Regions from separate parts of the Priestia sp. ABM2_011 genome, predicted to be linked through region 1. Evidence: riboswitches for the same ligand, from Rfam matches in the RefSeq annotation. Region 1 holds a riboswitch; each other region holds the start of a gene.
The links. Region 1 has a riboswitch for cobalamin ahead of ACXAE4_RS03490 (ribonucleoside-diphosphate reductase subunit alpha). Riboswitches for the same ligand answer to the same signal wherever they lie in the genome.

Region 1 (4,392 bases):
TTCTTTCTCCTTTTTCAACAAGCTATGGTACGGTCCAGGATCGAGAATTGATTTTGCTTGAAGTAGAAGATGAAAAAGGATTTACAGGATGGGGAGAAGTCGTTGCTTTTTCATCTCCTTGGTATACGGAAGAAACGATTCAGACATGTTTTCATATGTTAGACGATTTTTTAATTCCTTCGCTTCTTCACCAGCAGCTTCAAAAACCAGAGGATGTTCAAAAGTTATTCAAACCTCTAAAGCGGAACAACATGGCTAAAGCAGCTTTGGACTGTGCTGTATGGGATTTGTATGCAAAGCGCCAAAATAAGCCCTTAGCTGAAGTAATTGGCGGAATAAGGCCTGCTGTAGAAGCTGGAGTGGTAGTTGGCTTAAATGATATTTCCATCATGAAAGAACAAATAAAGACTTATATGAAAGATGGTTATAAGCGCTTTAAAGTGAAAATTAAGCCAGGCGCTGACTATGAGCTACTGAAACAAATTCGAGATGAATTTCCAAGCATTCCTCTTATGGCTGATGCCAATTCAGCCTATACGTTAAGCGATAGTGATTCATTGAAAAAACTAGATGAATTGAATTTAATGATGATCGAACAGCCGTTAAGTTCGGATGATATCCTTGATCATCGATTATTACAAAAGCAAATGAAGACGCCGATTTGCTTAGATGAAAGTATTGTGAGCTATGAAGATGCACGTCATGCAATCGAACAAAAAAGCTGCAAGATTATCAATGTGAAAATCGGTCGAGTTGGCGGAATGTCTGTAGCAAAAAAAATTCATGATTTATGCGCCCTACACGGTGTAAGGCTTTGGGTTGGCGGAATGTTAGAAGCCGGGATTTCACGAGCTCATAACATCGCCCTTGCCACACTGCCTTCTTTCACGATACCAGGTGACATTTCTGCGTCGTCTCGCTATTGGGAAAAAGATATTATTAAGCCCGAAGTAGAGGTAGAAGCCGGAGTAATAAAGGTGAAGGAAAAACCGGGGATAGGATACGATATTGATAAAAAGTTTATCAAAACAATCACAGCATTTGAAAAAGAATACAAATAATTAAAAACCGTTTTTTATGAAAAACGGTTTTTTTATTGATGTTGGCAATGTTTAGTAGAAAAATAGGACAAATTTTTTAAAAAGAGCACATTGTTCCATCAAGCGTGTCAAAACATGTTATGATGGAGTAGTTTGATGAAAAAAGTCGAAGGATTTTATCGTAAAAAACAAAATTATTTTTGAAAATAGGTTGATAGTTTTCTAAGTTGTCCTATATAATGTGTTTATAACATAACACAATATGTTGTTTGTTAAACAATAATAAAATACTATATTTTGTGTTTTCCAGTGAAAAAGGTGTCTGATAAAAAGACTTAAAAGGGAATTTGGTGAAAATCCAAAGCTGTCCCCGCAACTGTGAATGCTGATGAAATAAGGAGATCCACTGTGAGTAAACATCATGGGAAGGCCTTAAAGTAAAAAGAAGCATAAGTCAGGAGACCTGCCTTTTTTATGTCGTTTTATCTTCTTCGGGAGGTGAGAGGGTAGAGCGAGGATTGAGAAAAGACTTAGTGTCTTCTTCTATCTTCGTTCTATTCGCTCACCGAGGTACGGTGAGCGATTTTTTATTTTGAAGTGAAGAGAGGAGCCATATTTATGGTGAATACATTAAAGCCTACAATTCTACATGAATTAACTGCATATATTGAACGTTTAAAAAAAGAATTTACGCAACTTGATTTTTCTTTGTATGAGGAAAAGGTTATTCAAACTGTTACAGTAAAGGAAAATATGACGGACGAAAAGGTTGCAAACGTACTAATTTTGGCAGCCCTAGAGCGTATTTCAATGGAAGAACCAGATTGGACGTACGTGGCGGCAGACGTCTACTTAAACGAACTATATCGAAAAGCAGCGGACAACCGAGGTTATGATAAAAAAGAGAAGTACGGTTCGTTTTATCAGCTTATTCAAGAACTAACAAAAATCGGCATTTATAATAAACAGCTATTAAAAACATATACAGAAGAAGAAATTAATGAAATTGCTTCAGTCATTATTCCTGAACGCGATCGTTTATTTACATACATTGGATTGCTGACATTAGCAGATCGCTATTTAGCGACATCACATGATAAGCGTGTATACGAATTACCGCAAGAACGTTTTCTTATCATTGCTATGACGCTGATGTCTCAAGAAAAGAAAGAAAATCGAACAGCATTAGTAAAAGAAGCGTACTGGGCGCTTTCTAGTCTATATATGACGGTTGCCACACCAACACTCTCAAACGCAGGAAAGAGCTACGGACAGCTATCTAGCTGCTTTATTGATACGATTGATGACAGCTTACGCGGTATTTATGATAGCAATACAGATTTGGCCACGCTTAGTAAAAATGGAGGCGGAATTGGTGTCTACCTCGGTCATATTAGAAGCCGAGGAAGTGATATAAAAGGTTTTAAAGGCGTATCATCAGGAACAATTCCATGGATGAAACAGCTAAATAATACGGCTGTAAGTGTCGATCAGCTAGGTCAACGACAAGGAGCTATTGCTGTATATTTAGATGTTTGGCATAAAGACATTTTTTCATTCTTAGACGCGCGTTTGAACAATGGTGATGAACGCCAGCGCACGCATGATTTATTCACTGGCGTATGTTTGCCAGATTTGTTTATGGAAAAAGTAGAAGCACGTGAAGACTGGCACTTATTCGATCCTCACGAAGTTCGTACGCTGATGGGCTACTCGTTAGAAGATTTTTATGATGAAGAAGAAGGCAGCGGTTCGTTCCGCACTCGTTACGCTGAGTGTGTAAACAATGAACAGCTTTCAAGAGAAACAGTGCCTGCTATTGAGATCTTCAAGCGCATTATGCTTTCGCAGCTTGAAACCGGAACTCCTTATATGTTCTATCGTGATACGGTTAACCGAGCTAATCAAAACCGACACGCGGGCATGATTTACTGCAGTAACTTATGTACAGAAATCACGCAAAACCAAAGTACAACGGTCGTAACAGAGGAAATTACGGAAGACGGAAAAATTATTATTACAAAGAATCCGGGCGATTTTGTTGTATGTAATCTTTCTTCTATTAACTTAGCGAGAGCCGTAACTGAAGATGTACTTGAACGTTTAATTCCAATTCAAGTACGCATGCTTGATAATGTTATTGAGTTAAATGATTTGCCGGTACTTCAAGCAAAGCTAACGAATCAAAAGTACCGCGCAGTAGGGCTTGGCACATTTGGCTGGAACCATTTGCTTGCCTTAAAGAAAATAGCATGGGAGACAGATGAAGCGGTAGCATATTGCGATGAATTGTATGAACAAATTTCTTACTTAACCGTGCAGGCAAGCATGAACTTAGCTAAAGAAAAAGGCGCATATCCATTATTTAAAGGCTCAGATTTTGAGTCAGGCGCTTATTTTGAAACACGTGAATACACGAGCGAAGCGTGGAGTGAACTGCGTAGCGAAGTTCAAAGCAATGGGATAAGAAATGGATATTTAATGGCTGTAGCACCTAATTCATCAACATCTATTATCGCGGGTTCTACGGCAAGTATTGATCCGATTTTCCGTAAGTTTTATTCAGAGGAAAAGAAAAACTATAAAATCCCAGTGACGGCACCAGATTTATCGCCAGCAACAAACTGGTATTATAAGTCCGTTTATTTAATTGATCAGCACTGGAGCATTAAGCAAAACGCCAAGCGCCAGCGTCATATTGATCAATCTATTTCATTCAATTTATATGTACAAAATGATATCCGAGCAAAAGAGCTGCTGGATCTTCATATGACGGCATGGAAAGAAAAATTAAAAACGACCTATTACGTACGTTCAACATCAAGTGAAGTCATTGAAGAATGTGAAAGCTGTCATAGTTAAAAGGAGTGAATAATTGATGACAAGCATGTTAAAACGAGAATTAATGAACGAAACAGCTCCGAACCGTTCGACAGGAATCATCAACGGCAAGAGCTCCAATATTCTAAACTGGGATGACGTCCGATTTTCATGGGCGTTCCCTAAATACAAGCGTATGCTAGCTAATTTCTGGACGCCGTTTGAAATTAATATGGGTCAAGATATTAAACAGTTCCCTCAGTTAACCGCTGACGAACAAGAGAGCTTTCTAAAAATTATTGGCCTGCTGGCGCTACTGGACAGTATTCAATCAGATTATGCTAGCAAAGTAGCTGACTATGTAACCGATTCTTCGATTAACGCTCTAATGATTATTTTAGCGCAGCAAGAAGTGGTTCATAATCATTCGTATTCATATGTTTTATCAAGTCTTGTACCAAAAGGAAAACAAGATGAAGTATTTGAATACTGGCGTACAGACGAAAAGCTTCGCGCACGAAATGACTTTATT
Region 2 (4,392 bases), 1.7 Mb from region 1:
AATCGCCTACAACGATTGGATGGCTATTCCAGTTCGCGTTATTAACACTATTTTTCATTATTAACTACGTAAGTGTAAAAGCATTTGCTAAGTCAAATGTCATTATATCTGTGTTTAAATATGCGGTTCCTCTTACAATTATCGTCGTGTTAGCTTATCACTTCAAATCAGCTAACTTTACAACTGGCGATTTTGCTCCGTTTGGTTTTAATGGTATTCAAGCAGCCATTTCAACAGGTGGCGTTATGTTTGCTTACTTAGGACTTCACCCTATTGTTTCGGTAGCCAGTGAAGTTAAAAATCCGCAGCGTAATATTCCAATCGCGCTAATTATCTGTATTGTACTTTCAGCGATTATTTACACAGCACTGCAAGTATTGTTCATCGGTAACATCCCGGCTGATATGCTATCAGGAGGATGGGGAACAATTCAAGAGCAATTCTCTTTACCATTTAAAGATATTGCACTTATTTTAGGCCTTGGCTGGTTAGTAACGCTTGTTATTTTTGATGCTATTTTATCACCAGGCGGTAACGGAAACATCTTTATGAATACAACTTCTCGTCTAGTTTATGCTTGGTCTCGTAATGGAACACTATTTAAACGTTTCTCAAAAGTAGATAAGAAAACAGGAATTCCACGTGCGTCACTATGGCTATCATTTGGAATGTCCGTATTCTGGACACTGCCATTTCCTTCTTGGGAAGCGCTAGTAAACGTATGTTCAGTAGCACTTATTCTGTCTTATGCTATCGCACCAATTTCAGCTGCAGCATTCAGAGTAAATGCAAAAGATCTTAAAAAACCTTTCAAATTAAAAGGCATGAGCATTATTGCTCCTGTTTCATTTATCTTCTGTTCATACATCGTATACTGGTCAGGATGGACAACAATTTCTTGGCTGCTAGGATCACAGCTTCTAATGGTTGTTATCTACGTAGCGTTTAAGAAATACGTACCAACTGACGTTGTGAAATTTGCACAGCAGCTTAAATCTGCTTGGTGGCTAGTTGCTTATTATATTATTATGCTTGTTATCTCTTATCTAGGTTCATTTGGTGGAGGACAAGGTGTGTTAAGCAACCCACTTGACTTAATTTTAATTGCTCTTGTTTCACTCGGTATTTTCTACTGGGCGAAATACACAGGTTTACCAAAAGCAGTTATCGATACAGATGATTAATAAAAAACACGGCATGAATTCATGCCGTGTTTTTCGTTTGTATAGGCGTGTACTCTATTTATTTATCAAACAGCCATGTTTTTAATATAGCAGCATACTCACGAAAGTAGGCTTGAAGTTTAATTGAATTTGGTGTCTTTGCGCCTAAAGGATAAACATCAAAACCTTGGCGCTTTGCAATAATAGAAGCGCGAAACAGATGAAAATCACTGCTAACAAGCACGATTCGTTTATCTTGAATATCAACTTTCTTTTTGGTGAAAGTAAAATTCTCAAAAGTAGAAGTTGACTGACCCTCTTTTATAATTCGATTCTTTTTAATTCCTGCTTTTCGTAGAAAACGGTAGGCTGCCTCTGCTTCAGAAATTTCTTCATCAGATCCTTTTCCACCCGTTACGATAACTTTTGTTTGTTTATGAGTCTTTAAATAAGATAAAGCTGTTTTTGCTCGCTCTTTTAAACTAGGAGACATTTGATCACCATCTACTTTAGAACCTAAAACGAGGACATAATCTGCGTTTTGTGGAACAGACTTGTGAGCAGTTTGATACATACAAAAAGATATAATTACTATATAAAGAACAAGCGAACCAATAAAGGTATAAATCATTTTTTTCTTCAACTGTGAGCACCTTCCTAGCTATTTCATAAGATGTTTGGAAAATAATTGTTATTATAGCATACGAGACCCAAATAAGTATAAACACAGTAATATATAATAATAGAAGAAAATCGTTATTGTGAATGGCTATAAAATTCGTTACAATAAAGAATAAATGATTTTAAAAGTGCCTCTAAGGAGGATAATAGGGAAATCGGTGAGAATCCGGTGCAGCCCCCGCTACTGTAAATGTGGATGAACCTGCAAAGACCCACTAGTCAAACTAGGAAGGGTGCAGAAGTAAAATGAAGCATAAGCCAGGAGACCTGCTTTTAAAAACCCCTTATTTTTCGGTGGGAGAAATAAGTCAAGACAATGTGTTAATGAGCGCATGACCAAACCTTGACTTTTACAGTTAAGGTTTTTTTATGTGGTAGGGAGTGGATAAAGTGAAAAAAGGAAAACCTCTTATGATTCAAGGAACGCATTCAGACGCTGGAAAAAGCATGATTGCTACAGCATTTTGCCGTATTTTTAAAGAAGACGGCTATCAAACTGCACCGTTTAAATCGCAAAACATGGCGCTCAATTCATACATTACAATGGATGGAAAAGAAATTGGCAGAGCGCAGGGAATTCAAGCAGAAGCTGCTGGAGTAGAAGCAACAACTAATATGAACCCTATTTTAATTAAACCAACTCGTGATCATGAATCTCAAATTGTCGTTCATGGAAAGCCGCTTCGTAATATGTTTGCTTTTCAGTATCGGCAAGAATTTTTTAATGAAGGTTTGAACGTTATCACTGAGTCTTATAAAGAGCTTGCCAGTCATTATGATCGAATTGTGATTGAAGGTGCTGGAAGTCCTGCTGAAGTCAATTTGAACGATCGGGAACTGGTAAATATGCGCGTAGCAAAGATAGCCCAAGCGCCTGTTGTGTTAGTAGGAGATATTGATAAAGGAGGGGTTTTTGCGAGTCTGGTGGGTACTCTTCAATTGCTTCCAGATGAACATAAACCTAGAGTAATTGGAGTGTTAATCAATAAATTCCGAGGAGACTTAGAGCTTTTAAAACCGGGGTTGAAGTGGTTTGAAGAATACACGGGAGTTCCGGTACTAGGAGTGATTCCTTATATGCACGACGTGGAAATTGACGCTGAAGATTCGCTATCACTCAGAAATTACTCAACGCTTGTGAATCCGTTAAAAGAAATCGATATTGCGGTTATCTCGTATCCTCGCATCTCAAATTTTACGGACATTGATCCTCTAAGCTTAGAAGAAGACTGTCATGTGAGACTTGTAACCAAGCCATCACAACTAGGTACGCCTGATTTAATTGTTTTACCAGGAAGCAAAAATACGATTGAAGATGCGCAGTTTTTACAAGAAAGCGGCCTGGATCTAGCCATTAATCAAGTCTTGAACGCAACGAACGCTCACGTTATTGGCATCTGCGGGGGATATCAAATGTTAGGCGAGACAATTACGGACCCCGATGCAGTAGAGTCCCGGATTGAATCTATTAAAGGGCTGTGTTTGCTTCCAGTGGAAACCGTTATGACAACCAGCAAAAAAACAGAAAGAGTTTCTGGATATGTTCAGTTAGAGAGTGAGAAGGTTTCAATTGAAGGCTATGAAATTCATATGGGAAAGACGATTTCTAAAAGCATGACGGAAGCCTTTGCGGTGGTAGATGATCAAAAAGAAGGAACGGTTAAAGACAACATCATTGGCACGTATGTTCATGATGTGTTTCATAACGATGCTTTGCGCAGAGCTTTGCTTAATCAAATTCGTAAACATAAAAAATTGCCGCCTATTACGGATACATTCAACAGTCGCCTGCAAAAAGAGGAGTCTTTTTCAAAAGCAGCAGCATATGTGAGAGAAGCTGTAGATATGGAAAAGCTGTATCATTTAATAGACAACTATAAAAGCCCGGAGCAAGCACAAAAAGTGTAGCTTGTAGAGGTTTTCGCTTGTTTTTTCACCGAGAACTTTAGTACGCTATTCTACGTTGCCTAGTTCAACAGTCTAGCACTCGTAACAAATAAAAGATGATTGTTTCCAATACTATGTAGGATGGAAACATGGTTTATGGACAGGAAAATGAATGGTTAATGTAATGTAAAACATCACGCCTCGTTTCCTAGAGGAGCTGAAAGTATTGATTTTTAAACGTATTTTTTTAAACAAAGCATCTATTTTATACATAGTCAGTTTATTTATTGTATGTACTTCGGTGATTATGGGAGTATTTATTGGTACAGTTTCGTTAACCGTAGGAGATACAATCAAAATTATTATTGGCCACCTTACCGGACTATCCTTATATCATGGTCCGGAAAACATGGATTTAATCATTTGGCAAATTCGTTTTCCAAGAGTACTGGTGGCATTTTTAGTAGGAGCTTCGCTTTCAATAGCAGGGGCTGCCTTTCAAGGGCTATTAAGAAACTCTCTTGCGGATCCTTACACGATCGGAGTTTCCTCAGGTGCAACCCTTGGCTCTGTCATGGCAATTTATTTTCACTGGAGTATTTTTGGTTTGTCTATCTTCACGCTGCCTGTAGTCGGCATCGTATCTGGTTTTATTACTCTT
Region 3 (4,392 bases), 4.2 Mb from region 1:
CAGGCTATAAATGTAAGTTACGTTCATTATAGCCTGAGCCCATATACAGATTCCATGGTAATTACTGTATGATCTCGTTACGTTACGACTCGTTGTATTTTTCTGTCCATGTGCAGCGTATTCCATGGTTCATCCTGTTCAGCTAGCCTTTTGATAAAGCCTTGTGAAGCCCAAAAAGGAATAGCGCCAGGTAAAAAAGGATGAGTATGCAGATACAGCGTGTCATAAAAATGACTTTGGGCAAATTGTTCAACTGCTTTTAACAGCTGCTGTCCAATGCCTAGACGCCGGTACGCTGGATCGACATAGCATTTTACAATCTCAGCTGCAGTTCTATGTTCATATCGCTCTTTTAATGCATGAAACCGTCCATCGTAAGCGTATAAACCAATGGTTCCAATTACTTGTTGATTTTCCGTAACAGCTGCAAAAAAAGCAGCGTCTTTCGCTTGAACGTAATGTTCATTAAAATGAAGCAAATCCACAGGAAGCTGATTTTTTTCCAGCATAGGAAATAGCTCATTCCGCATATTCATGACAAACTGAATCACTTCAGCATCCTTTTCTTTTACTTCTTTAATTTGATACATTTGTACTTCTTGCACGTTTACTGTCACATCCTTTTAACGATCATTGTATACTTTTTCTTTTCTCTGCTTATGCTGCAATGTTAACTACGGCGTTACGTCTAAATGCTGAGTCAGCATATAATACTCGCTTGGATGTGTTGTCCAGTTTTTCACTTTTTGATTATAAGCAACAACAATGTTTGGATGTACAATCGATGACGTCAGCATTTTTCTATTAATCAAAGCGGTTGCTTGTTTGGCTAACTGATCTCGTTTTGCGTCATCTACTGTTGAATTTAACTGTTCTATCATTTTTGTTAGCGTATCATCATTAATCCGGCTGGCATTTAAACCACCGCCGGGCAAATAGTTCGTACTTAAATAATAACTGGCATCTCCTCTAGGTGCTGTGATAAGGCTGTACAATGCTAAATCCCAATCATCTTTTGCCATTACATATTCATCGCTATCTTCAACTAGGTGAATCTTAATAGTAATTCCTAACTCTTTGGCATTAGACTGTATAAGCTGAGCAATTAAAGGCAGTTCTGGCAAAGAACTGTATGTGACAAGAGAGAGCGATAGTGGCTTTCCATTTTTGATTGCTTTGTCATTTTTGATTTGATAGCCTGCTTTCTCTAAATATTTTTTAGCAGATGTCATACCTCTTTGCTCATTAGCAGTACTATCAGCAAAAGGAAATTGGGGTAAAAATGGACCTCGAGCCGCTGCCGCTTGATTGTTCATGATGCTGCTAACAATTTCTTTTCGGTTCAATAAGGTATCGATAGCTTTTCTTACATTTTCGTCTTTTAATGCGTCATTGGTTTGATTGTAAAGCAATAAATGGGTGCGCACACTAGGTACTCCACTTACTTTAAAAGACGGATCTGTTTGTAAAGTGCCCAAGCTTTCTAAAGGCGGGCGATAAATAATATCGGCTGTTCCAGATTGAAGAGCAGCAACTCGCGCATTAGCATCTTCGTTAAATCCAAAGATCGCACTTTTCAATTTCACTTTTCCACCCCAATAATTTTCATATCTTTCTAATTTCACTTGATTTCCTTGATCAAAAGACAAGACGCGAAATGGACCCGTACCAATGGGCTTCTTAGCTATATTAGAAGCATCAACATCTATAATAGCTGTATTTGGATGCACTAATTCAGAAGGAAATTTAGGCATTGGTTCTTTTAATGTAATTGTCAGCGCATGACTGTTCGCTTTCATTTCTTTAATATTTAAAGCGTTTTTCATCGCATAACTTTGGTCTATCGTTCTTTGAAGAGAAGATTTAACGGCATTTGCATCCAGCGCTTTTCCATTTTGAAACGTGATGTTCTTTCTTATCATAAATGTCCATGTAAGGCCGTTATCTTTCGTTTCCCACTTTTCAGCAAGCCAAGGCTTTATTTTTAAATCGTCGTTGATTTTAACAAGCGTCTCCCCTACTCCCCCACGAACTGCTGTATAATTATCGTCCGTATGAGGATCAAGCGTTGCAGATGTAAAATTAAATAAAAACGTCACACTTTTATCCGTTTTCTTTCTTTCTTTTATACTTACGCTCTCTTCATTAGGAGCGCAAGCAGTGAGGCAAAGTAACACGAGAAATATCATAGATACAAGTTTTTTATTATTTATCATTCATTTTTCCACCTTCTATTTTAATACACAAAAAAAAGCACTTCTAAAAAGAAGTGCTTGCCTTCACAACAAATTCAGATAAACGTATCCCTTGTTTATCGTATTTTTGATTCTGCCAAAACACCTCCCTATCCTCGTAGGTTATTGTGTGCTGCGATTTATGGCAGGTCTCCTGGCTTCAAGTCATTGCCTTATACCGCCTTCCCGTCTCTAAATAGACAGTGGCTTTTTGACATAAGGCTCCTTGTTACAGTGGCGGGACCGCTCCGGATTTTCACCGGATTCCCTTTTAAGGCAATTGAAAAACAATTGCCACCATAAAAGCTGGTTATTTAATTTAGTAGCGTGCTCTTGAAACTCTAGAAGTGGAAGCTGATGGTGAAATATCTTCATCATCAAATCCAGTGGCAATAACGGTTACCATCATTTCGTCCTTTAAATCTTCATTAATCACAGATCCAAAAATCATATTTAAGTCCTGATCAGAAGCGGACGTGACAATATCTGCTGCTTCCTGTACTTCGTAAAGACTCAGGCTGCTGCCGCTCGTAATGTTCAGCAGCACGCCTCTTGCTCCATCAATCGATGCATCTAGCAGCGGACTAGAAATCGCTTTTTTCGCTGCTTCAATTGCTCGATCTGATCCCGAAGCTCGTCCGATACCCATAAGCGCAAATCCTTGATTAGACATAATTGTTTTTACATCAGCAAAGTCAAGGTTAATCAGCCCCGGAACAGCGATTAAATCTGAAATACCTTGAATACCTTGGCGAAGAACATTATCTGCTTCACGGAATGCTTCAAGCATAGGTGTCTTTTTATCAACGATTTCAAGCAAGCGGTCGTTTGGAATGACAATAAGGGTATCTACCGATTCATTCATCGCAGTAATACCGCCTACTGCTTGCTTGGTACGTTTATTTCCTTCAAACTTGAAAGGGCGAGTAACTACTCCAATTGTTAAAGCATTTAGTTCACGGGCAATTTGGGCAATAACCGGAGCTGCTCCAGTACCAGTGCCTCCCCCCATGCCAGCTGTTACGAATACCATATCTGCGCCTTGCAGTACTTCTTGAATTTGCTCTCTGCTTTCTTCTGCAGCTTCTCTTCCTACTTCTGGATTAGCTCCTGCACCTAATCCTCGCGTTAATGCCGCACCAATCTGCATTTTCACATCTGCTTTAGATAAATTAAGCGCCTGAGCATCCGTATTAACGGCGATAAATTCTACCCCTTGTACACCATGTTCAATCATACGGTTAACGGTGTTATTTCCTCCACCGCCGACTCCAATTACTTTAATTCGCACTAATGGCGATACATCTGCATCAAATCCAAACATTCTAAGTTCCTCCTCAATGATCAAAATTACTTTCTCTTATTATCCGAAAAAACACGTGAAGAACCTTTTACTCCTATGTTTAACGCGTAACTGTTCTTTTGTTTTACAGATTTTATACATTTCTCTTTTAACCTTTAAATCTTTACATCTTTATGTAAAATTATTGTTGTTCTGAAGTTAGTACGCCGAACTCTTTTTTGGTTTTCCCACTCAAAACGGCATATAAGCTTATTGTATCATTCATTTGACAGATGTCTGTATTTAATTTTGAGTAAGATGTGACTAAGAGAATAATATTTTTATAGACAAAATGAGAAAAAGCCCTTAGAAATAAGGGCTTCTCTAGATAATAAACCATTTTATAATTTCCCAGTTAAGAATTGAGCTTCTCCCATACCAAAGCTCCAGTCAGCATTACCGTTTTCAACAATTGAAATCATAATGTCGCTTGGCTGAATTCCGCAGCTTTCTCCCAGCTCTTTTACAATTAATTTGTAAAGAGCTTGTTTTTGCTCTTCTGTTCGCTGTTTGCTCGTCACGCTTATAATAACCAAATCCTTGCTTCTCTCAAAGCCAAGACCTGTATCTTCAATAATCATTTCATGAGCAGGATGCTGATGTACAATTTGATAACGATCGCGTTCTGGGACGCCAAAGGCTTCTAGCATCGCTCGATGAGTAGAGTCTAGTAATGCTTTTAACTCTTTTTCGTCTCTTCCTTCTATTACATCAAATCTAAGTAATGGCATACTAAGTAACCTCCAGCTTTTTGTCTAATGTATTATTGCTTTATCATATCACAACTATCATTTGTAAAAAAAAGATATGCTATTC
Region 4 (4,392 bases), 2.1 Mb from region 1:
TAATTGTAAACACGTCTCCGACTGGAGATAGTAAAAAGGAAGCTGATTGGAGCTTTTTAATAATCACATCTGGCTGAGCCGTTGGAATTTGCAGTTTGATTTGATGGTCAGGCGTATACTCCATCGTACCTTTTTCACCAACAACTTCTGCTAGTGTTGTCATTTGAACGGGCGTAAACTTCTTATTTGCAAGCCCTGGACTAACTGCCACTTCAAAAATAGACTCAATTGGCTGGTGTACGACCGGTGAAGTAGTTTCACCTAAAATTGCTTGAAGCGCTTCTTCTGCCAGAGCTCGTGAAGCTGCTTTTTCTTCTTTTGTGTTCTGAACATCTTCAATAGCTGAAGCCGTTTGCTTTACAGTCTCCTCTTGATCAAGAGCCCATGGTTCTGCTTCTTTTCGAAGTCGCTGATGCGGTCTTAGCGGCTGCTCTGTTTGGTTGAGGGTATATTTACGCTGATACCCGCGCGGTGTAATCATTAAGTCATCGTAAAAGAACGTAGATGAATTTCCGACAACAACGGTAGTCAGCATGCCTATTTCATGATTTAACATGTCTTTTAAATTGGTCATTACCACTTCTTCACGGTCACGATAAGCGCTTTTCACAAGACCAACAGGCGTATCGGGGGAACGGTATTTTAATAAAATCCTTTGCGCTTCCACAATTTGTCTTGTGCGTCTTCCGCTTTTCGGATTATAAAAAGCTACTACAAAATCTGCTTGTGCAGCTGCTTCGATTCGTTTTTCGATTAACTCCCAAGGCGTAAGGTGGTCACTTAAACTAATCGTACAGGCATCATGCATCACGGGCGCCCCAAGGAGGGATGCGCATGAATTAATAGCCGAAATGCCAGGAATCACTTCCAGCTCTACGCCCGTTTCTTTTTTCCATCCTTTTTCAATCAACACTTCATACACAAGGCCGGCCATTCCGTATACTCCTGCATCTCCGCTTGAAATGACCGCCACGGTTTTTCCCGCTTCAGCTTGCTTTACGGCTTCTTGTGCACGGCTTACTTCTTCGGTCATTCCTGTACTAATAATTTGCTGATTCGTTAATAGTCCTTGAATTAATTCCACATAGGTTTTATAACCAATGATCATATCACTTTCTTGAATGGCTTCTCTTGCTCGCTGTGTAATATGTTCAAAGCTTCCTGGGCCGAATCCAATAACTAACAGTTTACCTTTCATGCTAGCTCCTCCTTTATGCGTTACTTTTTACTTTGTCAATTCCTTCTATGGAGTCACTCTTTTCCGGAGAAACAAAACCGTTTTGATCATATTCATAAATAAGTGATTCCTTTATACTGCAGCCTCCTGCTAAATGTTCTTCAACAATTCGATGAGCTACGTTTTCAGTGACCTGCTTGTACCAATCTCCTGAAGGGTACACGATAGCTACAGGAGCATCTTTGCACCTTCCGTTACAGCGCGTACGGGTTGTGTGAACCGCTTCATCTAGATTCAGTTCAGTCACTTTATTTCGAATAGCTTGCGTGGCTTCTTCTCCACCTTTTCTCATACAGCTGCTTCCATTACAAATCAATACGTGATGTTTTGTTCCATTTAAGTTCCACGTCGTCACACTTATTCGCTCCTTTACTAAAAAAACGCCTCTATCAATGATAGAGGCGCAGAAAAATTCAAACTAAGTTTTTGCACTTCCACCTATATCCCGTAGGGTAAGCTTCGCATTAGAAAAAGGCTGGTTTCCTGACTTCGATTCATCACTTGATTGCGCCTTCCCGAATACAGTGGCATATGCAATCAGCTCCTCTTCACAGTGGCGGGTACCGCGCTGGCTTCACACCAGACTTCCCATTTAACGCAATGTGAACATTGCGCACCTTTTTTGCACGATATGTAGTTTTGTGCTACGAGAAAAACCCGCTTCGCTAATATGCGAGCGGGTAAAACGTCAGAATAAAAGTGTACACGAATGCCACTTTAAGCCAACGTTTCCCTTCCCGCTCCCCGGAGAAATAGAAACTTCACAATAAAGACAGGTCTCCTGACTTGTGTATCATTCTACTTGAGAACCTTCCCGTGATTTTTCCACAGTGGTTATACTCGTTCGTCCACACTTACAGTTGCGGGGGCAGTACTGGTCTTTCACCAGTTTCCCTATTAAGCCTTCTTGGCATCTTTACTGTTGCTGTTTGATATATATGAACCTTTTAAACTATCAGAATAATAGAAGTAACTACCATATCATAGCGTACATTTTTTTTTATTTCAACTCTATTCTTTTCGTAAGATACAAGAAGCTATGAAAAAACAAGAGCATAAAGTCAGCTCTTGTTTTTTCATTATATAGCTACTAATGTTAAATGAGGATCATTATAATACACGACTTCTGAAAGAACTTTACAGCCATTTGTTTTTGCAAAAGCTTCTCTCGCCTGCGTTTCAGTTTCAAATTCAAACATTTTCATTTCTTTTCCAGCATATACCGTCAGTACCCACATGAAAAGATTCGCCTCCGATTATTGTAGTGATCGCTATATCCACATTATGACGAAACCATATCCTTTTGAAAACCCATTCTACAAAACTTGTCACAAGAAACTTTTAAAAATTTAAAAACATTTTAACTTCTGTAAATGAACAAAATGTACAAAAGGTTTAAGCCGTATTATACCTCTTTAAAAAAGGTGCTTTTTTTACCAACTGTTGCTTCACCAGTAAAAAAATATATAGTATTTATTAAAAAAAGAAGCCGGACAGCCGGCTTCTTTTTTAGGAAAGGAAAGTACAGACATCACAGTCCCGTCCTGCTCTTTGTTTTGCATAAAAATACACTAATTAAATATTCCTTTCTTAAAGCAGAACCATGTTCGATTGCACATAGTGGTAAAGAAGCTTGTACGTATGGTTTAATGAATCTTGATGCGTTCTCTCAAACGCATGAGAAGAATCAATTCCTGGACCAATTAAGCCGTGTACGATGTCATGCCCGGCACGAATAGCAGCAGAAGCATCTGATCCGTAAAACGGATAAATATCTAATTTGTACTGAATATCATGCTGCTTAGCTAGCTCCACCAAATGCTTTCTCAAACCGTAATGATATGGGCCGCTTGAATCTTTTACACAAATAGACACGGTGTATTCATCAGTAGATTGTCCATCTCCCATGGCACCCATATCAACCGCTAAGTATTCTACCGTTTGAGGCGTAATATTAGAATTTCCTCCGTATCCAATTTCTTCATTATTTGAAATAAGAAAGTGCGTAGTGTATGGCAGTTCGATCTGCTCTTCTTGAATTGTTTTCATGAGCTGAAGCAATAAAGCTACGCTTGCTTTATCATCGAGATGACGAGATTTAATAAAACCGCTTTTTGTTATTTCTACACGAGGATCAAACGAAACAAAGTCGCCGACTTCAATTCCAAGACTGCGAACATCTTCTGCGCTATGTACTTTTTCATCCAATCGAATTTCTATATTATCTTGATTTCGCTCAGCTTTACCTGCATCTTTATACACATGAACAGATGTTTGATGCATAAGGATGGTCCCTGTAAATACTTCTCCTGCTGACGTTTCGATTTCACAATATTCTCCTTCAATGGAATTGTAGCGGAACCCTCCAATCAAGTCGATTTTCAGACGTCCACTCGGTTTGATTTCTTTTACCATAGCACCTAATGTATCGACATGAGCCGTCAGCATGCGGTGATGATCCGTATCTTTACCGGGAATGGTAGCGACTAAGCCTCCTTTTCGATTGCGATACGTTTGAATATTTAGCTCTTTTACATAGTCTTCGACAAATGAAATCACCTTTTCTGTATTTCCAGAAGGACTGGGAATCGAAACAAGCTTTTTAATTAACTGAACAGTTTCCGTCATTATGACACTTCCTTTGTCTCTCATTTCTTTTATTTTACCATATGTTTCAAAAAAGATAACAGGCAGCTCCAAACAAAAAAGCCAGGCAGCTGCCCGGCTTTTTTGTTTTAAGCTATGTTTGATTTCTTTAATTCATTTGTGTAATTTAATGATTTTTGCTTATCAAACTCGCCTTCAGACTTGGACATTACAATTGCAGCTAAAGCATTTCCTACTACGTTAACTGTGGTACGCATCATATCAAGAATGCGGTCAATTCCTGCAATAAATGCCATGCCTTCAAGAGGGAAGCCCATAGATTCAAGCGTAGCAAGTACAACTACAAACGATGCCCCTGGTACACCAGCCATCCCTTTTGAGGTTAACATTAGCACAAGAAGGAGCTGAATTTGATCCATAATGGAAAGGTCAATGCCGTACATTTGAGCAATAAACAGCGATGCCAGCGCCTGATAAATGGTTGAACCATCTAAATTAAACGTGTAGCCTGTTGGAATAACAAACGATGTAACCGATTTAGAACAACC

Region 2: linked by a shared signal. The riboswitch ahead of ACXAE4_RS12865 (cobyric acid synthase) and the one ahead of ACXAE4_RS03490 (ribonucleoside-diphosphate reductase subunit alpha) in region 1 are both predicted to bind cobalamin.
Region 3: linked by a shared signal. The riboswitch ahead of nikA (nickel ABC transporter substrate-binding protein) and the one ahead of ACXAE4_RS03490 (ribonucleoside-diphosphate reductase subunit alpha) in region 1 are both predicted to bind cobalamin.
Region 4: linked by a shared signal. The riboswitch ahead of ACXAE4_RS14705 ((2Fe-2S) ferredoxin domain-containing protein) and the one ahead of ACXAE4_RS03490 (ribonucleoside-diphosphate reductase subunit alpha) in region 1 are both predicted to bind cobalamin.

The regions. Positions count from the first base shown of each region.
Region 1 is NZ_JBSWUB010000001.1:642,019-646,410, forward strand. Features, by position in the region: gene menC (o-succinylbenzoate synthase) at 1-1,061, shown strand, start outside; cobalamin riboswitch at 1,340-1,525, shown strand; gene ACXAE4_RS03490 (ribonucleoside-diphosphate reductase subunit alpha) at 1,659-3,902, shown strand; gene ACXAE4_RS03495 (ribonucleotide-diphosphate reductase subunit beta) at 3,919-4,392, shown strand, end outside.
Region 2 is NZ_JBSWUB010000001.1:2,367,697-2,372,088, forward strand. Features, by position in the region: gene ACXAE4_RS12855 (APC family permease) at 1-1,184, shown strand, start outside; gene ACXAE4_RS12860 (YdcF family protein) at 1,243-1,806, opposite strand; cobalamin riboswitch at 1,954-2,133, shown strand; gene ACXAE4_RS12865 (cobyric acid synthase) at 2,226-3,752, shown strand; gene ACXAE4_RS12870 (FecCD family ABC transporter permease) at 3,958-4,392, shown strand, end outside.
Region 3 is NZ_JBSWUB010000001.1:4,801,760-4,806,151, forward strand. Features, by position in the region: gene ACXAE4_RS25265 (GNAT family N-acetyltransferase) at 78-605, opposite strand; gene nikA (nickel ABC transporter substrate-binding protein) at 675-2,216, opposite strand; cobalamin riboswitch at 2,361-2,551, opposite strand; gene ftsZ (cell division protein FtsZ) at 2,554-3,558, opposite strand; gene ACXAE4_RS25280 (tautomerase family protein) at 3,918-4,307, opposite strand.
Region 4 is NZ_JBSWUB010000001.1:2,719,248-2,723,639, reverse strand. Features, by position in the region: gene cobJ (precorrin-3B C(17)-methyltransferase) at 1-1,198, opposite strand, end outside; gene ACXAE4_RS14705 ((2Fe-2S) ferredoxin domain-containing protein) at 1,212-1,592, opposite strand; cobalamin riboswitch at 1,694-1,873, opposite strand; cobalamin riboswitch at 1,992-2,170, opposite strand; gene ACXAE4_RS14700 (hypothetical protein) at 2,317-2,475, opposite strand; gene ACXAE4_RS14695 (M42 family metallopeptidase) at 2,828-3,865, opposite strand; gene ACXAE4_RS14690 (cation:dicarboxylate symporter family transporter) at 3,973-4,392, opposite strand, start outside.